DNA from 2 places in the Companilactobacillus sp. y65-5 genome. Region 2 is predicted to be linked to the other one. Evidence: riboswitches for the same ligand, from Rfam matches in the RefSeq annotation. Region 2 holds a riboswitch; the other holds the start of a gene.
The links. A riboswitch is a leader RNA that binds a small molecule or an ion and turns the genes downstream of it on or off. The one in region 2 is predicted to bind thiamine pyrophosphate.
Positions count from the first base shown of each region.

Region 1: another riboswitch for thiamine pyrophosphate. It lies ahead of AC27FM_RS03930 (thiamine-binding protein); the one in region 2 lies ahead of thiT (energy-coupled thiamine transporter ThiT).

Region 1 covers NZ_BAAJOA010000002.1:6,396-21,455, reverse strand. The annotation lists gene AC27FM_RS03985 (glycoside-pentoside-hexuronide (GPH):cation symporter) at 123-1,556, shown strand; gene AC27FM_RS03980 (SDR family oxidoreductase) at 1,686-2,462, shown strand; gene AC27FM_RS03975 (FGGY-family carbohydrate kinase) at 2,491-4,023, shown strand; gene AC27FM_RS03970 (RNA-guided endonuclease InsQ/TnpB family protein) at 4,612-5,868, opposite strand; partial or broken gene AC27FM_RS03965 (LysR substrate-binding domain-containing protein) at 6,034-6,384, opposite strand; gene AC27FM_RS03960 (MerR family transcriptional regulator) at 6,419-6,916, opposite strand; partial or broken gene AC27FM_RS03955 (sugar O-acetyltransferase) at 6,993-7,550, opposite strand; gene AC27FM_RS03950 (oxidoreductase) at 7,565-8,410, opposite strand; gene arsD (arsenite efflux transporter metallochaperone ArsD) at 9,041-9,406, shown strand; gene arsA (arsenical pump-driving ATPase) at 9,419-11,149, shown strand; gene AC27FM_RS03935 (SOS response-associated peptidase) at 11,405-11,971, shown strand; TPP riboswitch at 12,209-12,308, shown strand; gene AC27FM_RS03930 (thiamine-binding protein) at 12,372-12,668, shown strand; gene AC27FM_RS03925 (ABC transporter permease) at 12,637-13,398, shown strand; gene AC27FM_RS03920 (ABC transporter substrate-binding protein) at 13,412-14,410, shown strand; gene AC27FM_RS03915 (ABC transporter ATP-binding protein) at 14,415-15,060, shown strand, end outside.
Region 2 covers NZ_BAAJOA010000001.1:427,495-442,554, forward strand. The annotation lists gene AC27FM_RS02180 (cell division protein FtsQ/DivIB) at 1-5, opposite strand, end outside; gene murG (undecaprenyldiphospho-muramoylpentapeptide beta-N-acetylglucosaminyltransferase) at 21-1,130, opposite strand; gene murD (UDP-N-acetylmuramoyl-L-alanine--D-glutamate ligase) at 1,130-2,500, opposite strand; gene mraY (phospho-N-acetylmuramoyl-pentapeptide-transferase) at 2,511-3,476, opposite strand; gene AC27FM_RS02200 (penicillin-binding transpeptidase domain-containing protein) at 3,503-5,668, opposite strand; gene ftsL (cell division protein FtsL) at 5,665-6,030, opposite strand; gene rsmH (16S rRNA (cytosine(1402)-N(4))-methyltransferase RsmH) at 6,049-6,999, opposite strand; gene mraZ (division/cell wall cluster transcriptional repressor MraZ) at 6,989-7,420, opposite strand; gene AC27FM_RS02220 (DUF4044 domain-containing protein) at 7,656-7,775, shown strand; gene thiT (energy-coupled thiamine transporter ThiT) at 7,830-8,414, opposite strand; TPP riboswitch at 8,465-8,563, opposite strand; gene minD (septum site-determining protein MinD) at 8,591-9,391, opposite strand; gene AC27FM_RS02235 (septum site-determining protein MinC) at 9,394-10,056, opposite strand; gene mreD (rod shape-determining protein MreD) at 10,053-10,595, opposite strand; gene mreC (rod shape-determining protein MreC) at 10,595-11,458, opposite strand; gene AC27FM_RS02250 (rod shape-determining protein) at 11,501-12,502, opposite strand; gene radC (RadC family protein) at 12,596-13,234, opposite strand; gene AC27FM_RS02260 (bifunctional folylpolyglutamate synthase/dihydrofolate synthase) at 13,243-14,493, opposite strand; gene AC27FM_RS02265 (valine--tRNA ligase) at 14,557-15,060, opposite strand, start outside.

The DNA of each region.
Region 1 (15,060 bases), on a different contig from region 2:
TGAATAATATCTTTAACGTGTCGAACTATTGCAATTAAAAGCGGTTACATATATACTGAACCCCGTAATTAAGTAAAGTCATTTTACAAAATGCATTTTGATTATAGAGAGGTGAGTTTATCGTGCGACAGTACTTTTCATATGCGTTTGGAACGTTTGGTCATGATGCGTTCTATAACACATTAAGCATTTATTTTATGATGTTTTTAACTAGTCAACTTTTTACTAATTCTGGTGACGAAGGGATGGTTGGTATCGTTACAACCATCGTTGTTATTATTCGGGTTGGAGAGATCATGTTTGATCCGATGATCGGTGGAGTTGTGGACAATACAAATACTCGATGGGGAAAGTTTAAACCGTGGATCTTGATTGGTTCAATTGTAGCCTCAATTGGGTTAATATTTCTATTTTCTGACTTCTTTGGATTTGCATGGAGTAATCCAGTCATCTATTTGGTTCTGATTGCAGTAACGTTTTTGGTTATTGACGTATTCTATTCGTTCAGTGATATTGCCATCTGGTCGATGTTACCTGCCATGAGTCTTGACGGTAAGACCCGAACAAAGTTCGGGACCGCTTCAAGAATTGGATCAACGCTAGGTGCGCAAATTATTATTGTTATTATAACGCCGGCTATTATGTTTTTTAGCCACATTTTCTCAGGTGTTGATTTTGGTGTTCAGACTCGTGCCGGTTGGACGGGTTACGTCATTATTATTGCCATACTATGTTCTGGCGGGGCGCTGATTACTTGTTTGAACTTGAAAGAAACTCATAACGTGATTCGCTCCAATGTGAAACATACTACTTTGACAGATATTTTTAAGGCCATTGGTCGTAATAAACAATTATTATGGATCGCTGCATCGTACTTTTTGTTTGCATTTAGTTACGTAGTTACCAATTCGCTGTTGATGTATTACTTCCGTTATCGGTTGGGAAATGCCGGTGCATATACGTGGGTCGGAATCATCACCTGTATTTTAGGCGTCATCTCAGTTGCTTTGTTCCCCGCACTGGAAGCCTTAATCAAACGAAAGGCTATTTACGTTGGTGGAATTGCCTTCATGCTGATAGGTTATGGATTGTTTCTATTTGCGGGACAAAACTTATTCATGGTACTTCTTGCCGTGTCCTTTTATTTTTTCCCATATCCATTGATCTTCTTGGCTACGTTAATGACTATTACAGACAGCGTGGAATACGGTCAATTGGTCAACGGAACGAGAAATGAGTCTGTGACTTTGTCGGTTCGACCGCTCATTGATAAGTTAGCCGGCGCAGCTTCAAATGGAATTGTTGGGATCGTTGCTGTGATGGCTGGTATGACTGGAAACGCCAAGCCAGAAGATATTAGTGCCGCAGGGATTCAACAGTTCAATATGTTTATGTTCTATATTCCAATTATTTTGCTCATATTGGCTGCAGTAATCTTCTATCGCAAGGTAACACTTACCGAAGAGAAGCACGCTGAGATTGTCCGTGAACTTGAACTGAAGTTGGGCGGGAACAGTGACAAAAATGATCTCATCCCTGATCTAGTGTCAGATTAGGCTGAAATTGTGATGTATAGCGCTTACAAAAAAAACTTGACAATTTTAATTGTCAGGTATAGATTAAGTTTTGTAATTAAGTAAAGTCGTTTTATAAAATGACCAGATGAAAAATAGGAGGCATTCAAAATGGGAATTTTGGATCGTATGAGTTTAGACGGTAAAAAAATATATGTTACAGGTGGAGCTCAAGGTTTGGGTAAAGCAATGGCTACTGGATTAGCTGAAGCAGGTGCTGATATTGCTATCGTAGATATCAATGGTGAAAAGGCGCAAGCAGCGGCTGATGAAATTGCTAAAGCAACGGGTCAAAAGACTATTGCAGTGACTACCGATGTGACGAACCCTGAGCAAGTCCAAAATATGGTTGATACCGTAGTAGACAAATTGGGTGGTTTGGATGCCGCATTCAACAATGCAGGAATCTGCATGAATATTCCTGCTGAAGATATGACTTTTGATGAATGGAATAAGGTAGTTAACTTGAACCTTAACTCCGTATTCCTATGTTCACAAGCTGCCGGTCGCTATATGATCAAGCAAGGTAAGGGATCAATTGTTAACACTGCCTCAATGTCAGCTCATATCGTCAATCGACCACAACCTCAATGCTCGTACAATGCTACTAAGGCTGGTGTTATTCAATTATCGAAGTCACTTGCAATCGAATGGGCAAAGAAAGGTGTTCGCGTGAATACGATGAGTCCAGGATATATGGGAACTGATTTGACGCTTAGTTCACCTGATTTGAAACCGCTAATCGAAACTTGGAATGACTGGGCACCACTTGGTCGTATGGGACGTCCCGATGAATTACAAGGAATTGCAGTTTACTTAGCTGGCGACACCAGCAGCTTCTCAACTGGTGATGATTATCTCATTGACGGCGCCTTCACTGCATGGTAATCAAACGAGGTTAAAGGGGAATTTAGATATGGATTATTTGATTGGTACAGATATTGGAACTTCAGGAACTAAGAGTATTCTGATGGATACGAATGGAAAGCTGATTGCACAAGATCTTGAGGAATATGATGTATTAACACCACGACCACTTTGGGCTGAGCAATGGCCAGACGTTTGGTTAAAGGGTGTTAAGGATTCTATTCGCGCAGTTGTTAAAGACAGCGGCGTAAATCCTCACGATATTCGTGGTATTGGACTGAGTGGATTGTATGGTGGCTCGGGTATTCCGGTCGATAGTAACATGGAACCAGTAAGACCAGCACTCATTTGGATGGATCGTCGGGCCGCCGAAGAAACTCAATGGGTTAAAGACAATGTGAATATGGAAAGATTATCTGAGATTACTGGCAATGACGTGGTTGATCCCTATTACGGATATACCAAAGTATTGTGGATTAAGAACCATGAGCCAGAAAATTGGGTTAAGACAGCGATGTTTTTACCACCTAACAACTATGCAATCTACAAGTTGACTGGCGAAGTATCGATTGATTACTCTGCTGCGGGAAACATCGGAGGATTCTACGATATCAATAAGGGTGAATGGTCACAAGAAATGATGAGCGCCATGGGTGTTCCGATGGATAAGATGCCACAGAAATTTGTGGATGCCACTGAAGTGGCAGGTCGTTTGACTGAAGAAGTGGCTGCTGATCTAGGATTGAATGCTGGTACACCAGTTATTGCTGGTGGAGTAGATGTCGGAGCTGCCAATGTTGGTATGGGAGTCTTTGAACCCGGACGCTATGTGGCCGCTATTGGTTCATCAATGAATGCGGCGCTGGTATCGGAAAAGCCAATCAAAGGTAAAGGTTTAATTGTTTGGCCATATCCATACAAGTCACGTAATCTGGTATACAATTTTAGTGGATCGGCAACTGCTGGAGCCATTACCAAGTGGTTCCGTGACAATTTTGCAGAAGCTGAAGTCACCGTACAAAATAACGGAGGGCCCAATGCATACGTATCGTTAGGTAAAGAGGCTAAAGATGTTCCCGCTGGGAGCCAAGGGCTAGTCGTCCTGCCATACTTTATGGGTGAGCGAGCACCAGTCTGGAATTCAGACGCTAAGGGTACGATTCTAGGCTTGTCACTGGTCCATACTAAAGCTGATATTTTCCATGCATTTCAAGAAGCTGTCTGTTATGCGCTTCGTCATAGTATCGAGAGTACAGGTCGTGATCTCGGTGATTATATTGTTATTGCTGGTGGAGTTACCCATTCCAAGGAATGGGTGCAGATGTTTGCGGATGTAACTGGTTACGCAATACGGACACCGCTTGATGATGCTGAGGCCAATTTAGGAGATGTCATGTTAGCGGGTCTGGCAACTGATACTTTGACAGTTGATCAAGTTCAATCTTGGCAAGTGCTTGGAGATAAGGTTGAGCCACGACAAGACAAACATGAAATCTATAACCAATATTATGATCTCTATCGTGATTTGTATCGCGATCTGGGCGATGATATGCACCGTTTGTCAGAGATTTCAGGAATTTAATAGACATGGTAAAAAAATAAAAAGGCAGTATTAACTAGCCTTAAAAAGTGAAAATGAGACGAAAAACTAAATTTTAGTTTTTCGTCTCATTTTCACTTTTTAAGTATATTTTTTAAATGGGTTACTGTTAGTGATTTTAGGCTTGTAAGTTGGGATAGGGTACTTTTTTTACATCAAAATTGATGATTATAGAGTTGAAGGTTTACTGCATCAAAAAAATATGGAGTCATCAATGGAACGGAGGTGATTTATTATTTAGAAATTTTCATAAATTATCCATCTAAATTTAAGGAAATTACAATATGAATCGTTCATCATTAAGTGGCTTTATATTATAAATACTTTCTGAAACTGATTTCTGCGCACATTCTATAACACGGTTTACTAATGGAGCGTTAATTTTTTTATCATTGTTCCAAGTAAGTCCTATTTATCAACCACTCCCCACTAAAGTAGGAAATTTGTGAGAATACCACTCAATAGTGATACGACCACAATTAGCTTAGATACAGCGATCGCCCAATGGGTCTTACGTGCTAATTACCAAAGCCTTTATAGTCCACAGGTTGCCGATGGACTGTTGTTTTTTTAAGCTAAGCCTTTGATCAAAATGTTTTGAGCAGCGTTGTGATCACGAATATGAAAGGTGTCGCAGTTAAGACATGTCCACTCTCGGTCAGCTAAGGTCAGCTTATCTGTGTTATTGGTTCCCATAATGAATCCACATTCACTACATGTTTGCGTGGTATTTCTAGGGTCAACCGTGACAAACTTTTTTCCGTAAAGGTCAGCTTTATAGCTAAGCATATCTAAGAATGTCCGCCAACCGACGTCAGCGATACTCATTGCCAGTGCGTGGTTCTTTAATAAGTTTTTACTCCTCAATTCTTCCGCAACGACCAAGTCGTGGTTCTTGACCAGTGTAGTTGAGGTTTGATGTAAGAAGTTTTTCCGTTGATTGGCTATCTTGATATGGAGTGCGGCAACTACTCTACGTTGTTTCTGGTAGTTCTTAGAATCGATCAGTTTGCGGTGTTCCTTTTTGGCTCTTGTAGCTCTTCTGGACAACTTCCGTTGCTCTCTAGCTAATTTACCTTTGATAGAACGATAATAACGTGGATTAGCTATTACGTTACCGTCTGAATCAGTCAGGAAGTTGTCAGTATTCAAGTCGATTCCAATAGAAGACTTGCCTGAGTTTTCTGCAATGGTAACGAAAGGTTGTTCAGAAGCAAGTTGAAGTGAAACATAATAATTTTCGTTAGAGTCCATTGAGATCGTGACTGTACCGATACGAATAATATCAGCTTTTTTCCACAATTTAGCTGGCATACCACTAAAACGTACCCGTCCAATTTTAGGCAAGTGTATCCGACTCTTATCTAATAATCGGACACTACCCGTCAACATGTTGGATACTTTTACCTTTGTCGAATACAAGCATGAAGTTTGGTATTTTTGTTCAGTAGTTTTTTTATGAAAAACTGGTGTACCTGAACGATGCACCTTACAAAAAAGATTCCAAGCAGCACGATAATTCTGGATCGCATTAGCTTTCATCAAACTGTCTAGATCACTATCGTTGAGCCAACCATGAATGTTCGATATCCCGGTAGAAGGTCTCTTCAATCTTTGTTCTAATGTCTCTATACGTTTTTGAACGACTTCAATTGGTATTTGAACTTGACGAAGGGTGAACAATTCTTTGTTCATACCGTTCATCTCATTATAAATAAATCGGCTAGCGTTACTATTTCGTTTGATTAGTCGCTTCTGTGCAGTCGATGGAAAGATCCGCACTTTAACACCATAGTGATACGGAAGTTGTGCCATCGTTTTACTCATATCGCTTAACCTCCTTACTTGTATTTTATTATTATAATATAGGATTAATACCAAATCACGTCATACGCAAGATGTTGTAGAACATTATATCGAGAATCAAAAAACGCCTCACGGCGTTAATTATCAAGCATTCATCTACCTGATTAAAATCAGGAGATTTCTGCCTCAATTTTTAGTTAAAGTAAAGGGGCATGACACATATTTTTCTGGAACCATTTTATATTCTTCAGTAATAGATGACTGTGGTAGGAGCGCGATTACAATCCCATCTTTAGCACTTGTTTCGATGTTATCCATACTGGTACTAGTGAAGACAACATTAAATTTCATTTTACATTTTCGTAGCGAATAAATGGAATAGTCATTGATAACACAATTATCTGAGAATAATGCGATTGGTAGGCACTCTAGATTACTCAAGTTGAAATTTCGAGAGCAAACCCATTTTAATGGTTCTTCCCATAACAGAATATCGTCAGGATACTGCTGTTCGGAAGCAACTATTGAAAAATCTACGGTCCCTTCTTTATGTTTTTAATTAACACTGTAATTACTCCGTCTCTTTTGCCGTTTTATGATAGTCAATCAATTGCCGAATATCACCACAGTTAGCCAGTTCTCGTTCATAAATTTCTCGGGTGTTAGAATCGACATTCCCAGCTTGATCAAAATGAACTTGTTCTGTTCCGGCCTCCAATGATGTTTTATAATACCACTTCTTATACCGCAGAAAATCTAACTGTTGCTGGAGGGTTTCGATCTTTTCCATCAGAACCCGTTCTTCACGATCAAGAAAGTTATAGCGATCTTCCAGCGTCATATCACCTTGCATGCACATCTCAACAAAGTCACGAATCTGTTCAATTTTAAGGCCACTCTTCTTCATACATTCAATTACTTGAAGAAAGTTAAAATCATTATCCTTAAACTGCCGGCGCCCTGCTGAATCACGGTCAACAAACGGCAATAAGCCCCGTTTTTCATAATAGCGGATGGTCGACTGGGCAATCCCCATAATTTCTGCTACATCACCAATTGAATAAGTCATTTTAATTCACCTCATACGCAAAAAGACTGGGAATATACTCAGCCTTTAATATTTATTTACTATTACAACATAACACTTATTCATCTAAATGCTTAATTACCTTTGTTGGAACTCCAGCAGCGATACTATTATCTGGAATATCGTGTGTAACTACCGCTCCCGCAGCAATCACAACATTATTACCCACCGTCACGCCGGGAAGGATAACTACGCGACCACCGATCCATACATCATTACCAATATTGACTGGTGTCGCCTGGGCCAGGTACTTTCTACGACCGATTGCTGTTGTTGGATGGTTAACAGTGTAAATATCAACATTGGGACCAATCATCACATTATGACCAATATTGACTGGTGCAATATCGAGAATTGTTAGATTATAGTTGCTCAAGAAGTCTTCACCAACATGAATGTTCTTCCCGTTATCAAAGTGAATTGGCGCCTGCATCGAAACTCGTTTCCCATGGGAACCCAGGATTTATTTTGCTTTTTTCTCTTGAGCAGCTAGGTCACTTGAAGAAATTGCGTTAAATTCTTCCGATACCGTTGCACTCTTTGCTTTCCGTTCGACAACTTCTGGATCGAGAAAATAATATTCTTGCCCAGCATCTAACTTTTCAATTTCACGCATCGTAGTCAGTCTCCTTATTTTTCTGGTTGATCAGCCGAGATTGATAGATCACGACTCTTCTTAAATTCTTTGAGAGTATTTTCATATTTTTCAATTGCCGTGTCAACTGAAAACTTCCCGAGTGGCAACCGCAATGGTAAGTCAGCAAAGTTATCCGTTACTTCATCATAGATGATCTTAGCAGCGGCCTTAGGGTCACCGGGTTCGTGGTGGGCACCTTCTGCGTTAGTAGTAATGTCTTTAGCAAACTTTTGGTAGTCGTCGTGCGTTGGCATAGTCTTCTTTGAGGAACGACCAGCCCAATCAGTCCGAAAACCACTAGGTTCCACAATCATAATCTTAATACCAAGGTCAGCGGTTTCCTTTGCAATGGACTCACTGATTCCTTCAACGGCATACTTAGTTCCGTGGTAGAAAGACCAAATTGGGAATGAAGCCAATCCACCAATTGAAGAAAAGTTAACAATGGCACCAGACCGTTGTTTCCGCATTGTGGGCAATACGGCTTGGGTCATTTCTGCCAGTCCCCAAACATTAACATCAAACATGTACTTTGCTTCCTTTAAGTCACTTTCTTCAAAGGTGGCAAAGTAACCAAGTCCAGCATTATTAACTAACACATCAATCGTGCCGAACTTTTCCAAAGCATTATTAATAGTATCCTTAATCTCATCAGAGTTAGTAACATCTAAGGTCTGCTTCAAAATTTGCCCATGGTCATATTGATCTAGATAATCTAATTGGTCAGTGTGCCGAGCCGTTGCCACTAAGTTGACATCTTCTTGTTGAGCTAACAGAGTAGCGAGTTCCTTACCAAAACCAGTTGAAGTACCAGTAACAATCCATGTGTTATTTGACATAAAAATTACACTCCTTTTTAATAGTTGTGGTTAGTATAGGACTTAAACCATAGTTTAAGTCAAGAGCATAATTCAAAGAATTTAAATTAAATATCATGCAATTAGAACAATCAATCTAATGCTAGACAAATTAGTTATTATGCGTGTTACACATATCTTGTTAGTGTTATTAATTCTGACAAACATTCTACTGTTTTCTAAAACTGATAATATTTAGAGTTAAACCTAGTCCTATTCAGTTAAAATAATTTCCTAGTTTTCCCATTAAATTACTTGCTTTTATCATCGAAATTGCAAAAAATAAGCCAATATCTTTGAATAGCATTTTTTTGTTTCCAAACCAATATCTAAATTTCGTCTCATAAAAAAGCCTGACACTTTTGTAAAAATCATCAGGTTACACTTAGGTTGTTTCATTCTTGTCAATAGCTTAATTTAACAACTGTAGCTTTGTTAACAATTTCACTTGACAACGCTTACACCCTATTTTATATTATACATAGATAATCATCTATATTTAAAATACACAGATGATTGATAGATATTATTACTTCAATTAGCACCTGTTTTCATAGTAGTAAGTTTGTTTTTTTTGCTTGGACAATAAATACATAAAAGGGGAAGATACATATGAAAAAAATAGAATTGTTTGAACGTGCATTATGCTGTTCCACCGGAGTATGTGGACCATCTGTGGATAAGACTCTACTGATGATCACTTCAGCTTTTGAAGCAATGGATGAAGCTGATAATATTGATGCAGATCGTCATAATTTAAGAAGTGATCCGGCAGCGTTTGTTAATAATCCCTTAGTTTTGAAGGCTATTCAGGATGAAGGTAGAGATATTTTACCAATGACATTAGTTGATGGTAAGGTCGTTAAATCTGGAGAATATCCAACTAAAGAAGAATTGACAGAATATACTGGCTTAGAATTCGCTGAACCAGAGGTTGAACAAGTAAACGCAGAAGGTGGTAAGTCTGACTGCTGTTAGGAGGTGTGCGGGATGAAGCTATATGAACCGACCAATATTGAACTGACCAAATATTTATTTTTCACCGGAAAAGGTGGCGTTGGTAAAACTACAACGGCATGTGCCACGGCCATTCAGTTAACTGATGCTGGCTTTAAAGTGATGTTGGTCAGCACTGATCCAGCATCTAACTTACAAGATGTTTTTCAAACGGAGCTTACTAACAAGCCCAAGACCATTTCAGGAGTTCCTAATCTCAAAGTTGCAAATTTCGATCCGGTAACGGCTGCTAGCGAATATCGTGAGAGTATTGTCGGTCCATATCGTGGCATACTGCCTGACAGTGCTTTGGAAAACATGGAAGAACAACTTTCGGGTTCATGTACAGTGGAGATCGCAGCTTTTAATGAGTTCGCAAACTTCCTGACTGATACGACGATCGAAGATGGGTATGACTACATTATTTTTGATACTGCACCTACTGGTCATACTTTGCGGATGTTACAGTTGCCATCAGCTTGGAGTAGTTTTTTGAACGAAAACACCACAGGTACTTCTTGCTTAGGTCAATTATCAGGGCTAGGTGACAAGAAGGAAATGTATACAAACGCTGTCGATACTCTGAGTGATGGACAGTTAACTACATTAATGTTAGTTACTCGTCCACAAAAGGCTTCAATTATCGAAGCTAAACGTTCTTCGGATGAATTGAGAAATATTGGTATTTTGAATCAAAAATTAATTGTAAACGGTCTGCTGGAAAAGGCCGATGATAATATTTCTCAAGCAATCTACGGTCAACAACAGACTGATTTGGCAGAGATTCCCGCAGAATTACAAAAATTCGATACGTTCTATGTTCCTTTACGTCCCTACAATGTCACCGGGATAGATAAGCTACGAATTTTGTTGAATAAGAATCAACCAGAGATCGTGGAACAAAACAATCCTGAAATCGAATTCCCCAAGCTACAAGCTATCATTGATAACTTTATTGCAACTGATAAGAAGATTATATTCACGATGGGAAAAGGTGGCGTTGGTAAAACTACGATTGCCATACGAATTGCTAAAGAATTAGCTAAGGCAGGGAAAAAAGTTCGCTTGGCAACTACTGATCCAGCTGACCATTTGAACCTGTATTTGTCAGGGACTGAGGATATCTCTGTCAGCCACATTGATGAAAAAAAGGAATTAAAGAATTATCAGGATGAAGTTATCGATAAGGCGAAGGAAACGATGAACGACAATGATGTCGCCTATGTTGAGGAGGACTTACGATCACCTTGTACACAGGAGATCGCAGTCTTCAGAGCTTTCGCGGAAATAGTCGATGCATCCGAAAATGAAGTGGTAGTGATCGATACGGCACCAACTGGTCACACGCTATTGTTACTTGATTCGACCCAGAGCTATGCTAAGGAATTGAAACGTAGTTCCGGGGATGTTCCGGAATCGATCCAGAAATTACTCCCTCGTCTACAAGACAAAAATGAAACCGAAGTTTTGATGTTAACACTGCCAGAGACGACGCCGGTTTATGAGTCAATGCGCTTGAATGAAGATTTAAACCGTGCCAGTATCGCTCATACGTGGTGGTTGGTCAATCAAAGCATGTATGCGACTAACACTTCCAATGAGATTTTAGAAGCCAGGGCGGCTAATGAAATTGAATGGATCAATAAAGTAAAAGAAATTTCCCACGACCATTTTGCAGTTTCCGAATGGATTCCTAATTTTGATAAATCGGTCGTACTTCAATAATATTCACTTAATTGCACTCGTAAGGGTGCAATTTTTTTTGCAAATTACGACATCAAGAAAACTAATAGTCTGAGCCAGTATACTACCTAATATCAAAGCTTGTTAATGCTGAGCATCGGTGCAGTCTTATTACGAATTAGTACAATTCAAGCTACGAATAAGAATTATTAAATATCTACTTGATGTATATTATTTTTCCACAAGATATTTATTTGTTAAAATTATCTGTAAATAAGTATCAACAGGAGTTCAAATATGTGTGGACGTTTTACATTTCAACCAGATGATAATGCGGAGATCAACAGAATTTATCAGTTAGCTGTGGAAAACGGTTATCAACCTAAGACTGGAGAAGTTTTCCCCACTGATCCGACCGCTATTGTCAAAGCTGGAAATCAACAAGTACAAGTAGTAACGATGAAATGGGGATTCCCGGGATTCAAAGCTGGGCAAAACATCATCAACGCTCGATCTGAGACGATCATGCAGAAGCCGATGTTTGCGGACTCTTTTTTGAATCGACGTTGTGTTTATCCGACTACGGGATTTTTTGAGTGGTCCGCTGACAAGGTCAAGCATCGTTTCAACTACGGTGATGATACAGAAACCTTATATATCGCCGGATGCTATAAGGTATTTGAGGGGGAGACTCGCAGTGTCCTGTTAACGACTGCTCCGAATGAATCTATGATCGAGATACATGACCGCATGCCATTGATCTTGCAAAAGAATCAGATTAAATCTTGGATCTACGATCAACAATTTGCGATGGAATTTTTACAATCAGCTATGCCGTTATTAAAATCTCATACGGATGAGTAATATTTTTTAATTATTTTACGCGGTATTTTTACGTTTCTTTTTATATAACCTTATACGATAATATAATAACGTATAAAGAATCATACTTAGAAATGCAAGTATAGCAAGGAATTAGGACCTGTCAAAAGTTATTCGCCTATCGAGTGATAAATTGACAGGCCTTTTTGCATCCTGTAATCTGTGGTAGTCCTAAAGCAGCGGATGATATATCACAAGTGAAACATTTTTTGGAACAATACAATATTGCAGGGGGACGCGTATGCGTTGAGAAGGTCTTTGACCTGACCCTTTGAACCTGTTGGCCAATACCAGTGTAGGGAGCGTGTCATTTATTGACTAGTCAAGCATTTTCCCTATTCTGGGAAAATGCTTTTTTAATTCAGAGAAATGGGGAAGATAGATGGAAGCAAGTGTAGCGATTCAAGTTTTACCAATAGTTAAGGATGAGGACAAGTTGATCAGTATCGTGGATGAGGTTATTGCCTACATTTCCGGTACGGGACTAAATTATCAAGTAGGTGCTTTCGAAACTTCGATTGAAGGTGACTATGATGAATTGATGGAAATCGTCAAGCAATGTCAGCTTATCGCCATCAAAGCGGGCGCGCCTAGTGTTTCCGCATATATCAAAGTGATCTATAAGCCAGAAGGGGAAGTCTTGAGTATTGAGAAGAAAACGAAAAAGCACCAACATTAATGCTTATTCGATTTTTTCTGTCGTATCGATAATTGTACTCTGGCAAATCATCAGCCTTTTCAAGTTAGTACCAGATTTCATGTTGCCATCGCCAGTGCAAGTTTATCAGGCATTTGTTAATGACTTTTCGTTATTGATGTTTCATGCCAAAGTAACCTTGTTAGAAGCGGTAGTCGGATTGATCTCTGGTGTGACTTTGGGGATCATTGCGGCAATCGTGATGGATCATTTCAAAAAAATGAAAGATGCACTCTATCCAGTTTTGGTGTTAACACAAACCATTCCGACAGTTGCCATCGCACCATTATTGACGATTTGGTTTGGTTTCGGGATCATGCCCAAAGTAGTGTTGATCATTATCACGATTTTCTTTCCCGTATCAGTAGCAATGCTGAATGGATTTTCATCAGTCGATAAAGATGAGATAAGGTTATTGCAGTCCATGGGAGCCAATCAATTTCAGATTTTTCAGCACATCAAAATGCCGGCTAGTTTAGGTGATTTCTTCTCAGCGATGCGAATCGCTGTTACCTATGCCGTTATTGGTGCGGTGATTTCGGAATGGCTAGGTGGATTTGAAGGCCTGGGAGTGTACATGACGCGAGTACGTAAGTCTTATGATTTTGACAAAATGTTTGCCGTTATATTTTTGATTTCGATTATCAGTTTGTTGCTAGTAGCATTAATCAATACCATAGAAAAATATAGTATGCCTTGGAAAAGGGATTAAATAGGGAGTTAATATGAAATTCAAATGGAAAATTTTATTAGTTTTAAGTTTGTTTACGATCTTTGCAGGATGTAGTAGTCAAAAGAGCGCCAAAAGTGATACTGATTTGAAAAAAGTAACGATTGTATTAGATTGGACACCAAATACTAATCACACTGGATTATACGTTGCTAAGCAAAAAGGATACTTTAAGAAGCAAGGTTTGGATGTGAAAATCGTTCAACCTTCAGATGGGGATGCCAGCTCGATCGTAGCTGGTGGCAAGGCTGATTTTGGTATCTCAGCACAGGATACCTTGGCAGCTAATTATGCTTCGAAAAAACCACTACCGATCACTGCCGTAGCGGCAATTTTACAACACAATACTTCCGGTATCATGTCACGCCAAGGCGACGGTATCAACCGTCCAAAAGGTCTTGAGGATAAGACATATGCCACATGGGATTCACCAATTGAACAGGCCATGATCCAGAATGTTATGCAACAAGATGGTGGGGACTATAAAAAGTTAAAGATGATCCCTAATAATATTGTTGATGAACCAAAAGCCTTAAAAGAAAAACAAGCGGATGCCATTTGGGTCTTCTACGGTTGGGGAGGAATCTCTGCTAAAGAAGAAAAAGTTCCAGTCGACTATTTCTACTTCAAAGATTTAAATGCAACATTTGATTATTACACACCAGTCATTATTGCTAATAACGACGCATTGAAGAAGGATCCAGAGACAGCTAAAAAGTTCTTGAAGGCAACTACTCAAGGTTACGACTACGCTGTTAAGAATCCTAAGGATGCCGCAAATATTTTGACGGAACAAGTACCAGAATTGAATAAGAAATTAGTTAATGCCAGTCAAGAATGGATCTCGAAGCAATATACAGCTGAACAATCACGCTGGGGTTATATTGATCCACAACGCTGGAATGCCTTTTACACTTGGTTGGATGAGAACAAGTTGATCAAGAAGAAGATTCCTAAAGATACTGGTTTTACCGATAAGTATTTGCCGGAGTAATTGAATGCATAAATTAGTAATTGAACATATTTCCAAAAGCTTTGAGTACAAAAAGATTTTGAATTACCTATGTTTTTATGTGGATGCCAACGAGATAGTTAGTATCGTTGGTCCTAGTGGAGTTGGTAAATCAACCTTGTTCAATATCATTGCTGGTCTCTTGGAGCCAAATCAAGGTGAAGTTTATTTAGATGGTAAGTCGATCTTGAATCAACCCGGTAATGTTTCATACATGCTACAAAAAGATCTGTTATTACCATATAAGACTGCCGAGCAGAATGTAGCTTTACCATTGCTATTAAAGGGCTACAAGAAGGAACGGGCACTGTTGGAAGCAGATGATATATTAAAGAAATTCGGATTAGAAAAAGTTGAAAAAGCCTATCCAAGTGAATTGTCGGGTGGAATGCGCCAAAGAGTGGCGTTATTGAGAACGTATTTATTTTCCGATAATTTAATTTTGCTGGACGAACCATTCAGTGCTTTGGACCCATTCACGAAGTCAGAGATTCAATCTTGGTATTTGAAGATTCATAAAAAATTAGGATTAACGACTTTATTCATAACTCACGATATCGATGAGGCAATCAAACTGTCGAGTCGGGTCTATGTGTTAAAAGGTAGTCAGAACGATAGCTTGGAAAAAATCG
Region 2 (15,060 bases):
GCCATTGCAAAACCTCAACATCATTTATTTACTAGACTAGTCATAACTTTGATCAATCGATCAGAAGCATCTGGTACTCCGGCTTTCTTTGATGCTTCTGACATTTGCTCTTGAATGTCCTTGTTACTCATAATCTTATTTATTTCTTTAAACAACCCTTCAGCTGTCAATTCCGATTCTGGTATTACCTTTGCAGCACCATTTTTCGCAACCGACATCGCATTCTTAGTCTGATGATCATGTGTGACATATGGACTAGGAATGAAAATCGATGGAATTCCTAACGCTGTGATCTCTGCAATGCTTGTTGCTCCACTTCTACCAACTATCAAATTAATATCCGGCAAAATCTCAGGCATATTGTCGATATATGGTAATACAGAGATATTTTCGCTGTTTCGGAGACTTTCGTCAATTTTTTTAATTACATCGTCATAATGTACTCGGCCGGTGACGAATAGCACTTGATAGTCTGCATTGGAAAAATCATTCAGAGCACTGATTGCTGCCTTATTGATCGGTGTGGCACCACGCGAACCTCCGAATATCATCACGGTCGGTATGCCGGGTTTCAAATCAAATTCCCTCAAACGGTCATTGGGTTGAATTCCGACTGCCTCTTGAGCGCGAGGATTACCAGTAAAGACAATTTTTCGTTTTTCTGAAAATTGATCTTGTGCTTCCTTGAAGGCGATAGCAATTCGATCAACAAAATGTCCTAAAAATTTATTGGTAACTCCAGCAATAGAATTCTGCTCGTGGATAATAGTTGGTACGTGTAAGCGATGAGCCGCATAGACTACCGCACTGGAAACATATCCGCCTGTTCCAATGACAATATCGGGTTTAAAATCCCTAACGATCTTTTTAGACTTACCCACACTAGATAAGAATAACTGCATGACCTTGACATTTTCAAATGTCAATTTCCGTTTGAATCCTTTAATTTCGATTGTTTCAAACTGGATGCCCGCTTGCTTGACTATTTTGCTCTCTAGTCCCTTTTCGGTACCAACGTATAAAACATCATCAATCATCTCACGTTCCTTTAAACGCTTGATTAATGCCATTGCAGGATAGATATGACCACCAGTACCACCACCGGAGACTATAACTCGTAGTTTACTCATTAATTTTCTCCTTTTAATGCTTCGACCTCATCAATATATTGGTCTCCGCGTTGTTCGAAGGTATCGAATTGATCCCAACTTGCTGCAGCAGGTGAAAGTAAAATAACCTCTCCCTCACTACTTTGACGATAAGCCTCTGGAACAGCTTCTTTTAGATTATCTACTTTTGTGATATTGCTAATTTTAGCCTTTTCAGCTGCATCTACCATCTTATCAGCAGTTTGACCATAGAGAATGATATTTTTGACTTTTCCCTTCAAATACGGAACTAATTCATCGAACCCATTACCACGATCCAATCCACCAGCAATCAAGACGATTGGTTGTTTAAATGCACTCAAGGCAACGATAGTTGCTTCAGTATTCGTAGCCTTTGAATCATTATAGAACTTTCTGCCATTTAACTTATCTACGTACTGTATACGGTGTTTAACACCTCTGAATGACGTCAAGACTTCAATAATGTCCGCATTACTTACGTTGAACAACTTAGCAACGTTGATGGCTGCTAGAGCATTTTGAACATTGTGTTCACCGGGAACTTGAATATCATCTGCATCCATTACGAATTCTTGGTTGTAATAAATCTTGTCATCCTTCGCATATGCTCCATCGGTTAGTTCTTGTTCATCTGAAAATGGTTTGATAATAGCTTTGGATTGCTTTGCCAAATCACGCCATTCTTCAGTGTTCCAATTGACCACGAAGATATCGTCGTTAGTTTGGTTTTTAGTAATATGCATCTTAGCTTTAATATAATTTTCGCGTGTTCCGTGAAAATCCAAATGAGTAGAATATATGTTATTCAATACGGCTACATGTGGATGTAAGTCGATCGTTCCTTCTAATTGAAAACTTGAAAGTTCAGTTACAACAACATCTTTTGCAGTTGCCTTTTGAATCACATCTGAAATTGGTATACCTATGTTACCAGCATAATATGATTTGGCAAACTTATCCGAATGAGCAAGCATCAATTGAATCAACGTTGTTACGGTCGTTTTACCATTTGTTCCTGTAACAGCAACCATCGTCGCATCAGAACAACTATAAGCAATTTCAGGTTCTGTTATCACAGGCACACCAATTTCTTGCGCATGTTTGATCAATTCATTGGAATAAGGGATTCCGGGATTTTTCACGACAAAGTCATAAGAAGTATCGACTAATTCAGCATCATTGCTACCGGTTATCACTTTGAAACCGTCATCAATAAGTTGTTGAGCCTCATCGTTACCTTCAAGAGGATTTGAGTCAACAACTGTTACTTCAGAGTTGATTTTGTCTAGTAATTTTGCGACTGCGTAACCGCTTTTTGCAAGCCCTAACACTAATATTTTTTTATTTGAATATTCACTTTCTGTTTTCATAACTGACTTCCTACATAAATAAGATTAAATAGATTCCTGAACAAATAATTCCTACGATCCAAAATACGATATCCACTTTCCATTCATTCCAACCAAGTATTTCAAAGTGATGGTGAATCGGTGTCATCTTGAAGATTCTTCGATGGAAGACTTTGAATGAGAAGACCTGTAACATCACGCTGGCTGTTTCAACAACATAAACCAAGCCGATCAATAGTAATGACCAGTATCTACCTAATAAAATCGATATTGCTGCTAAACCAGCACCTAAAGCAAGTGAACCAACATCCCCCATAAAGATTTTTGCAGGTTTGTGATTAAATACTAAAAATGCCAACAGAGCACCGACAACGGCAAAACAGATAATGGCTAGATCGATTCGGTTCTGATATAGGGAAATATAACCATAGGTTGCATAAGAGATAGTTCCTAAACCACCCAGTAGGCCATCAAGTCCATCAGTTAAATTAGTTGCGTTTGAGAATCCTACTAGCCAAAAAATAGTAAATGAAACAAAAATTACGGCTGAATCAATTGAAAACAACCCCGGAATGGAAAAATTCATCGGTAATTGATCGTTGTTATACACTAATAGAAAAATCGCAGCAACGATTATTTGTAAAATCAATTTTTGCAATGCTTTCAAACCAAGATTGCGCTTCTTAAAGACTTTGATGAAGTCATCAATAAATCCGATACAACCATAAATAAAAATAACAAAAGTTGTGATTAGTAGTGAGTGAGTCAGTTGCCCTTGCCAAGCTCCGACCCAAAGACTTGTAACAGCTGTTGCTAATATTATTAAAATACCACCCATCGTAGGTGTACCTGATTTTTTTTCGTGCCACTTTGGTCCTTCTTCACGAATTGACTGACCTTCCTTATGTGCTATTAGATAGCCAATAAGAAAGGGCATTAATATAGCAACGATTGCTGCGGCACTAGCGATATCTATAACAATATTACTTAATTCCATAAAAATCCCCTTAATCATTTAAAGATTTATTTATTTTTTAATGTAACCTCAATTTTACCACTGTCACTAATCACGTGGCCCTTTTCAATGGATTGTTTTGTGACATATCCATCTCCCTTGGTCGTAAGCTGTACACCAGTGACTTCAGCAAATTTCATCACATCATTCTTAGACCAGCCAGTCAAGTCTGGCATGGTCATCGCTCCATTAGTTAGTAAGACGATTCTTTGGCCAGGCATAACTTTTTCTCCACTGGCAGGAAGTTGTTGGACAACTTTACTCCCAGTACCAATGATACCAGTTTGTAAGCCCATTTTTTTAATTTCCTTAGTAGCTTGTTCAGTAGTGTCATTCAGCAAACTTGGAATACTTACATATTGATTGCCTGCATCGGCGGTACTAGTTGCTTCCTTACCTTGGCTGACTAATCGTTTAACTAACGGATTAAATACTTCCGACAGGATTTTTTCTGGTGATTCTGTCATCTGTTGAGGTTGTTGCATTGTGATATACACTATGTAATTCGGATCATTATACGGTATCATTCCTGCAACTGAGAAAATATAATTGTTATTTCCTGTCAAATAACCACCACTTGGTGACGCAATTTGAGCCGTACCAGTTTTAACTCCAACTTTGACGTTTGGGATATTATAGACTATACCAGTACCATAATCCTTAGTAACGACTTGACGCATCGCCTTTTGCACTTTTTTAGCCGTACTTGCTTTGATCGGAGTCCCTACTACGGTACGTTTGTACTTCTTAGTCGTCTTACCCGTTGTAGGATCAACGATTTTTTGAATGATTTGTGGCTTGATCATCTGACCATCATTAGCAATAGCTGAAAAGGCCTGTAACATTTGCATTGCATTGACGTTCACACTCTGACCAAATGAAGTCATAGCCTGATCACTCTCATGTTGATAAGAGATGCTTCCTGAGACCTCGCCTGGAAGATCTACACCGGTTTTATCACCGATATGGAATTTTTTCATATAGTTCATCCAAGTTTTCGAACCCATTTTTTCTTCCAAATTAACCATTCCAACGTTCGATGAACGTGGGAAGGCCTCGGAAATAGGGATATATCCCCAACCAGCATTATTCCAATCGCTGACCGTCCTGCCACCAACTTCAACTGATCCGGATTTGTACAATTCATTTGCGTTGTAGTTGCCAGAATCAATCGCTGCAGATAACGTTAGAATTTTCATGACCGATCCCGGTTCATATTGATCTTCAACTAAAGTGTCACGCCAACTATCGGTCAATCCCTTACCAGTAGTAGGATTGAAAGTTGGTCGTTGAGTAGCAGCTTCAATCGCACCCGTTTTGGCATTCATTACTAAGATCTGAAGATTCTTAGGGGCATAATTGTCCTCCACATTTTGGGCCAAGATCTCAGCATACTGTTGAATTCTACTATTCAAGGTCAAGTAAATATTCGAACCGTCGACTGAACTTTTTTCAATTATTTGCGACCCGGGCAATTCATTTCCATTGGAATCAACTTTTTTGATCCTTTTACCGTTCTTCCCAGTTAGTAATTTATTGAAATATTTTTCAACACCCATAACGCCACTAATATTACTATTAATGTCATTTGCGTTATCAGCCTTAGTAATACCAACCAAATTAGTAGCAAAAATACCGTTCGGATAAGATCTTGATGGTAACTCAACAAAGTCTATACCCGTCAATTTCTTACTTTCAATTTTATTCTTCATCTCAATTGACAGACCGCGACCTGCTTGCCCGAATTCAACTTGGTACGTTTTTTTATCTTCAGGATTTAAATATTTCAAAATCTCCTTTTTGGAGAGTGGCAAATACTTGCTCAAAGTCTCAGCGACCTTCGACTTATCAGTTACATAGTTTGCCTTTCCGTCGCTAGTCTTAGATTTCTTAGATAAAATAGCATAAATATTGTAAATCGTAGAATCTCCGGCAATCATATCACCGTTGGCATCTAAAACATCGCCACGTTTGGCGTTAACTATTGACGACCGTTCATATTTCATTTTCGTACGTTGTTCAAGGTTGACCCCATCAAATTCTTTACGAGTAGATATCGACGTTAATCGATATATGCAAACAATCAAAAAAAGGGCAGATGCAATCATAATTATTAAACCAACGATATAGCGATTGCGTCTTGCCTTATTTTTAAAAATTTTTCTAAATTTCATTTCGATACGTTCCTTACGCTTTTGTTGCTCATTTTTAGATTGTGTTTTTTAGCAAAAGATGATAAACGATCAAAGCTCGTCATCTCTGAAATCTCTTGACGTAAGTTTACGTTGTTTGTATTTGTTTCTGTTATTTGTGTTGAGATATGATCCAATTCATTTTGAGCGGAAGTCATAGAAACCTTAATACTAACTAGCATAACCATTAATGCCAACGTTAAAAGGCCTAGTCCAACAACTAATGATGTTTCTAATTTAGAAAGGGCTACTTTATGAGTCGCAGGCTTAGGTGCAGCAGCTGGATTAGTTTGTGTTTGTTCTGTTTCATAATTTGGTAGATTTCTAGCTGTACTTTCTCTCATAATAAATTTTCTCCATAATTAAATCTTCTCGACAACACGTAACTTGGCACTATGTGCACGATTATTATTTTCTAATTCATCTTTACTAGGTAAAATTGGTTTTCTTGTAATTTGCTTTAACAATGGCTTCAAGTCATCTGGAACTACGGGTAAACCTCTAGGAAGATCAACTTCTGAATTTTCTTTGAAAATATGTTTTACAATTCTGTCTTCTTTTGATTGGAAAGTAATGACACTGATTCTTCCATTCGGAGCTAACAATTGAATTGCTTGTGCCAACGATTGCTCAAGTGATCCAAGCTCATCATTAACAGCAATTCTGATAGCTTGAAAAATTCTCTTGGCTGGATGCCCGCCAGTACGGCGTCTTGCGGCAGGAATGGCATTTTTAACTATATCAGCCAGTTCCAGTGTGGATGTTATCCGATGATCCGCTCTGATGCGTTCAATTGAACGAGCAATCTGTTTCGAAAATTTTTCATCACTATATTTATAAAAAATACTTACTAATTCGTTATAGGACCAGTCATTGACAATTTTTTCAGCGTCTAATTCCTGACGTTGATCCATTCTCATATCTAGCCTGGCTTCTTTCTTATAACTAAAGCCTCGAACAGCATCATCAAACTGTGGTGAAGAAACACCAAGATCATAAACTATTCCATCGACTTCAGTTATTCCTAAGTCATTTAATCTTGGCTGCATATTTTCAAAGTTATCACGAATCAGTATCAATTTATTAGTACCTATGACCTCGGGATCGTTTTGAATTTGTTCACCCGTTTTAATAGCGGCTTCATCACGATCGAAAGCATAAACAGTACTATTATTGATACGGCTCAAAAGTTCCTTAGTATGTCCACCACGACCAAAAGTAGCATCCACAAAAACGGCATTGTCTCTGGGATTAACCTCATCAACGGTTTCTTTTAATAATACTGTCTTATGTACAAAGTCATTAGAAGTCAAAATCTGTCATTTTCTCCGATATCTCTTCAAAATTGTCTTCGGCTTGTTGGCTGAACTCATTCCATCTTTCTTCATCCCAAATCTCGATTCGGTCAGACACACCAACTACCACGCAGTTCTTTTTTAATTTAGCAAATTCTATCAATGATGAGGATAAATTAACACGACCTTGCTTGTCGAATTCCATTTCGCCAGCAGCGGAATAAAAAAATCTAGTAAAGGCACGTGCATCTTTTTTTGTTAAGGGCAACTTGTCTAGTTGAGCTTCAAGTTTATCCCATTGATCCATGGAGTATCCAAATAGGCATCCATCCATACCACGAGTAAGCACAAAGGTATCACCAATTTCCTTTCGGAATTTGGCGGGAATAATTATTCGGCCTTTATCATCAATGGTGTGATGAAACTCTCCCATAAACATCCACAGTTCACCTCAATCATTTAACACTTCTTAATTTACCACAAATCACCACAATTAACCACTTGATATTGTGAAAAATGACACTGATATATTTAAAACGTTTTATTAGTTGATTTATCAGCATATATCATGGTGGGGGACTTTCTATTATTGATGATTTTTTGGCTACAAATGTTGCATATTTATCCTATCTGAAGTAATATTTCACATATATATTAACTGGGTGGTGGAACGTTTGAACGACGAAAAAAAGCCTAAGAGCACTTTAACTAAAATTACTCAAGTTGTTGTCTGGTTGATGATTTTAGTTACAATTGGTGGAGTTATCCTAGAATCATTAATGAGCTTTATATAACAAAAAAAAGAGTGTGCAAGTGGGGAATGAAATCCCTGCTTACACACTCTTTTTTTAGTCTCTCGTAATAATGAATCTCTTGAATACTCGATTCAAGAATACCAATATTACTAGCAACATGATCATGTTGGCGATGAAACTACCACCATTGATGACCAATGAATAAATCCACGGGTTCATCGTCTTTGGTGCATATGCACCCCAGTAAATACCACCAGCAATGAAGTGCAAGAAGTATTTGACTAAGAATCCAATACTGGAATAAAAGATGATCAAACCTAATGTACTTTTGTCATTCTCAATCTGGCGTTTGACACGATAACTACCTAGTCCAACTAAACCAACTGCCGCAAAGGCTAATGGATATTCTACTAATCCTTGCAGTGGATTTAAAAATCCCCCACTACTAAAACCTTTGAGAAGCAAATCTAGCAATCCCCAGACCAAGCCTGCAAGTAATCCTGGCTTTAGTCCTCTTCTTAATGCATAGACCGCCATGGGAATCAATCCATATTCAACTTGGATTGAAGAAACTCCCAAATCATGCGGTACGAAGGATAAAGCCTGAGCGGCCGCGACGATAATCGCTCCCTCCGTCAATACTACTAAATTATTGTTTCTTGATAATGCTTTTGCCACACAAAAAACTCCCTTCTGATTAAGTCATCACAAGAGAGTTCGAGTTTTTGTTTACTTGAACAACACTATTCCTACGCATGTATTAGCATAACAGGTTTAAAGGGTCTGATTTTAATCACTCTCAGCCAAAGGCTCCCCCTGTGTTGACTATTTAATTTAACAGCATTATACCATTATTATTTTTTTCTACCAAATACTCTGCTGAAAAAACCAGTCTTTTTTTGATCATTGAACATATCTAACGGAATATTCTCACCTAACATTCGATGAGCTATATTCCGATAACTATGACCGGCATCACTGTGCTTATCAGAAATAACTGTTCTACCCGAATTAGATGCTGCAATAACTTCATCTTCATCGACAACGACGCCTAATAATGGTATCCGCAAGTGATTAACAATATCGTCGATTCGCATCGAAGTTCCTTCGTTGATCATATTCTTACGAACACGATTGATGATCAAATGTGGAGTTATCGGCATGTTCATGCTTTCTAGGATTCCAACCACTCTATCAGCGTCACTGACGGATGCGAGTTCAGGGTTTGTGACGACAATCGCCCCATCGGCGACTGTAACAGCATTTTGGAAGCCGTATTCAATTCCCGCTGGACAATCGATCATAACAAAATCAAATCTCTGCTTTAAATAAGTAATGATCCTTCTCACTGAATCTTGATCCAGTACATACTTGTCCGCAAATTGTGAAGCCGCTAATAAATACAAATTGTCTTCAAATCTAGGATCACGAACTAATGCTTGTGATAAAACCACTCTGTTTTGAGCTACATCAACAATGTCATAAACAATGCGATTCGTTAAACCCAAGACAGCATCTAAATTTCTAAGTCCAATATCAAGATCCACCATACAGACTTTTTTCCCAAGACTTGCTAAGACGGAACTAATATTAGCGGTAGTTGTAGTTTTGCCAACGCCGCCTTTACCAGACGTTATAACAATAGATATCCCCATAACTAAACCGTCCCTTTTCTAGAATTACTCATGACCTCTTTGTAATCTTCCAAATCATCTAAGCTGATTGAATGCATGTCATCAATGTAAGCAAACTGATGACTTTGTAATTTATCAGAATTATCATCCGTGATGATCTCAATAACATCCGCGATACGTAACTGCGCGGCATTTCTCAAATCACCAAAAATAACTGCACTAGTATTATCAGGATATCCCGCTTGAACAATTCCGTTAACACGTCCCAAGACGTAGATCGAACCATCAGTGCTGATTTGAGCGCCCTCATGAAGCACACCCAAAAACAAGACATCTCCCTCAAAGCTCAACTTTTGACCACTTCGAACGATTCCCGTTTCAACATTCATCTTGCTAGACTTCAACAATTCAGAAACTTCGACTTTTGATTGTACCTCAGAAATAATATCTTTTATTTCAATTTGAGGATAATCAGTAAAAGTTTTTTTTACTTCTTTGATCTGTTCAGCAGTCAGTAACCTGTTACCAGTTTTGATAGTAAATTGAATAACATCATCATCAGTAGATCCGATGTTTTGTTTAAGAATCAGTTCTTTCAAGTCTTTTAGTGCTTGTTGGAAGTCACTCTCATCATTAATGATTACAACAAATCCCTCTTTACTACCTTTAAGAGTGACGTTACTCATTTACTTTCCCTCCTATATTTAACCAACCAGTCACTAAGATTTGCTAAAGGAATATAGAAAATAAAGAAAGCTATCATATTCCAAAGTAAGGTTGGTCCTAATACATAAGTTATAAAATCTAAAGTATTGGTGCCAGTTTGTTGAAGCAATCTTTCTAACACATAAATCCCTGATTGTAAAAATGTCAGAGCCAAGAAATAAATTGATAACTCATAACCGATATTTGCTTTTACAAACAAGTATTTGAAGTGATCGATACCCACCATCATAAGTGGTAAAAGTATGGTATACAGTCCAATGATGCCGTAATAGTACGAATCATACATCAAACCAAACACTATACCGTATATTAAAATATGACGACGATTATCTATCCTCATTGTTAGTAATACGATCGCCATCAACATGACTTGTGGCAATATCATGAAATCGCCAGTGTTCATATTGTTTAAGAAAGCCCACTTCACTAGACCGTCCAGATAAAATGTCAGCAGCAAAAATATGACTTGTCCAACGATCTTCCGAGTTTTGATTTCCATTATTTTTCACCACTTACCGATGACTTGATAACAGTCACAACTGTAAAGTTTCTTAGCTCAGCTGCTGGAGTTATATATACGGAATTAGTCATACCATAATTGTCTTTTTTAATTCCATAAACTTTACCGATGTACAATCCTCGAGGAGTTCTACCACCTAATCCAGAGGTAATAATTCGTTGACCTTTTTTGATACCTTTAGTTGAGTTGACATTTTCCATAACCAACTTACCGGATGAACTATCATAACGACTAACAACACCAGTAATGGCATTGTTATTGTCATCTAAAATTTCAGAGGCAAACTTATCATTCAGTTCATTATTAGTTGAGATCAATTCAACCTTAGAACTGACTTTATCAACTTCAATAATACGTCCAATCAATCCCTTACCTGACATAACCGGCATGTTCTTCTTCAAACCACTAGAAGAACCACGATTAATCGTCAAATAACTCTGCCAACTACTTGGTGATCGTGACAAAACTGACGCATTAATGGTTGAATAATCTGTTAGTGTGCTATTTAATTTCAATTCTTGTTTTAACTTTTTATTTTCGTCTTGAACAACTTTTAGTTTTACTTGGTTTTGAGCCAAGTCGTCGATTCTGGCCTTCAAATGCTTATTTTCTGTATACGTATTGTATAAGTCAGAAAACTCTGAAGAAGCATTCTTTACAGCATTAGTTGGATACGCAAATACTCCACCAACGATACTGACAACATCATTCCCTACTTGCTGAACGGCAGGAGGAGTCTCTTTGTTGTCTCGAATATTTACAGTTACCGCTAAAAGTCCAAAAGTCACGATAAGAATTACCATTAGAATAATTAACTTTTTGTTTGAAAAAAACTTTTGCATTGCTTCCTCCTACAGTAAACAAAAAAAACGGGTTAAACCCGCTTATTTTTGACGACGCATTACATCGATATTTTTAAGTGATTCTCCAGTACCGATGGCTACACAATCTAGTGGGTCTTGAGCAATGAATACAGGTACTCCAGTTGCTTCAGAAATTACTTCTGGCAAATGATGTAACAATGCTCCACCACCAGTAAGTACAATACCGTGATCAATTACATCGGCTGCGATTTCGGGAGATGTTTCTTCAAGAGTTTCTTTGATAGTTTCAATGATTTCTTGAACATCTTCATGAATAGCCGTGGCAATGTCTTCACCGGTCAATTGAATGGTCTTTGGCAGACCTGTAACTAAGTCTCTACCACGAATTTGCATGGTTTCAAGTTCCTTAGCCTTCTCGATTGAGGCTGAACCAACTTGAATTTTAACATCTTCAGCAGTTCTTTCACCGATTTGTAGGTTAAAGTTAGTCTTAATATAAGCTGAGATAGACTCATCAAACTTATCACCGGCAACTCGAATCGAACGTGATGAAACGATACCACCAAGTGAAATAGTAGCAACATCAGTAGTACCACCACCGATATCTACGACCATGTTACCTGTTGGATCCATAACTGGAAGTCCAGCACCGATAGCTGCAGCAAATGGTTCTTCGATCACATAAGCTTCTCTAGCACCCGCATGCTGAGTAGCTTCAATGACAGCTCTCTTTTCAACTTCAGTAACGCCACTTGGCACACAAACCATAACTGATGGTTTTGAGTTTCCAGCAGCTTTTTCGATGAAGTATTTCATCATTGCAGCTGTTGTATCGTAATCAGCAATAACACCATCTCTCATAGGACGAATGGCTGAAATACTACCTGGTGTACGACCGATCATCTCACGAGCATCGGAACCAACAGCAACGATATCTCCAGTATTATTGTTCTTTGCAACGACTGATGGCTCGTTTAAAACGATGCCTTTACCTTCAGCATAAACAAGAGTATTAGCAGTTCCCAAGTCTATACCTAATTTTTTTGATCCAATACCAAACAATTTATATTCTCTCCTTTAAAGTACACACCACATTTTACGCTACCCAAAATTATATCATACAAAAGGTCAATTTAAAGTAGTCCAATGACATACCTAAATAAATTTTTGTAATTTCATACTTGAATAGGAATTTTTGGCAACAATGAGATGGTCGATCAAGTTTATTCCCATTAGCTGGCAACATTTCAATAACCTTAAAGAAAAATTTTTATCATTTTCGGATGGTTGCCTCCTACCACTCGGATGATTATGTGCAATCACGATCTGAGTGGCGGAAACATAAAGACTTTCACGAATGATATCTCTAGGATGGACAGTTGCAGCGTCTATTGTGCCAATAAAAATTATTTTTTCAGCTATCACATGATAGTTATTATCCAAATAAACAGCTATTAGTTTTTCTTGTGGTGAATTACCGATTTTTTTTATTAAATGTCGACTTAAATCTGACATGTCAACAACTTGATTCAGAAGGGAATCGGCTTCTAATTTTCTCTGTCCTAGCTCAAACGCCGCTAAAATCTTACAAGCTTGAGCTATACCAATTCCTCTATGAGTTAACAATCGTTCCATGTCTAAATTCAAATTCTGTGATTCAAATACTATCTTATCAGCTAATTCAATTACATTTTGTCCTTGAACACCATTGCCTAATATAACTGCAATGAGTTCCTTTGTATCTAGTGATTTAATACCATTTTTTGTGATTCTTTCTCGTAAGTTTACCATCATATAATAAATTACGAAAAATAATGCTCTAACTCTGAAACCAAATAAAAAGATCCTGTAACCAATAAAATCTCCTCATTGTTTAATGAACTGGTTAAATCATCTAAAAATTGGAAATGATCCTCAACATAGGTCACATTATGATATTTTGAAAAATCATAATCAATAGCTTTTGCCGCACGCGGCATATTCAAACTTGTTACATAAACTCTCTTAGTGTTGCTAGTTAAGAAATCTAAAATATCATTTCGATCCTTATCTTTCATTCCAGCATACAAGGTAATTATATCTTTATTAGGCTCATTTGTTATTAAAGATTTAATTAAATTATTAATTGCAGCTAGATTATGTGCTCCATCAAGGATAATCAGTGGTTTTTTTTGGACAATTTGTAATCTTGCAAGAATTTTTTTGCTGTCGATCTTCTGAACTATCTCTTTCAGATCAAAAATATTATGATGCTTTTCTTGGAAACAAATAAATGTTTGAATGGCGATTGCGGCATTCATCGCCGTGGTTTTTTCAATTCCAGTTAATTCAACATCAACATTTTGAAATTTAAAGTTCATTTCTAAATTTTTGATACGAAGATGGCTGATCGTTAAATTATGCCCGTACTCATGAACTGAACTATTCATCTCTTGAGCATGATCCAAAATAACTGTTCTAACCTCATCCTGCAAATACCCCGTAACTAAAGGTGTGTTTGGTTTGATTATTCCAGACTTTTCAATAGCTATATCTTGAATACTAGGTCCGATCAATTGCTCATGATCCATCGCAATAGATGTAATAACAGATACATCTGGATTGATAACATTAGTCTTATCGTGCTCGGCACCAATACCAACTTCAATAATCGCTACGTCCACTCGATCCTTGAAGTACAAGAAGCCAAGACAAGTAACAAATTCAAATTCAGACAGTGTATTCTCACCAATAGTATCGATAATTTTATTAACTAGCTCCAACAAATCCTGGTCACTGATCATTTGATGGTTGATCTGAATCCGTTCGTTAAATACCTTGATGAACGGAGAAGTGAACATCCCTACCTTTTGTCCACTCGCTTCCAATAAGTTGGACAAATAATTACAAACGCTACCCTTACCATTGGTGCCCGTCACGTGTATCGTAGAATAGTCGTTTTGCGGATCACCTAACTTAGTGAGTGCCGATTTAATTCGATCTAATTTATTTGTTCGATGAAATTTAGGCAGTGCATGAATATAATCCACTGCTTCTTGATAATTACTTAGCATGCTATTCCTTCCAATCAATCAAAAAAGGGAAGACAAATAAATGTCTTTCCCCCCTTTATTCAACTATTTATTAGCTTTTAATTGGTCAATACGTTGTTGAATTTTTGCTTGTTTAGCTTGATAATCAGCTAACTTTTCTTTTTGTTCTGCAACAACCTTTTCTGGTGCCTTTGCTACGAAATTCTGGTTAGATAACTTCTTATCTAAACGAGTGATTTCTTTGTCCATTTTAGCAGCTTCTTCTTCTTGACGAGCGATTTCTTCATCAAGATCGATCAATTCTGCCAAAGGAATATAAACTTCAGTTCCGTTAGTAACTGCCGTCATAGCTAATGCTGGTGCTTCTAGATCAGTTTCAACTTTCAATTCTTTTGGATGCAAGAATCTATCAACGTATTCTTTGTTATTCAAAACAATTTGTTTAATTTCATCATTTTGAGGTTTGATCAATATATCAACTGCTTTTGACAGCGGTGCATTAGCTTCAAGACGAATCTTTCTAACTGATTTGATCAAGTCGATCAAAATATCCATATCATTCATGGCCTTTTCGTTCCTGAATTCGTC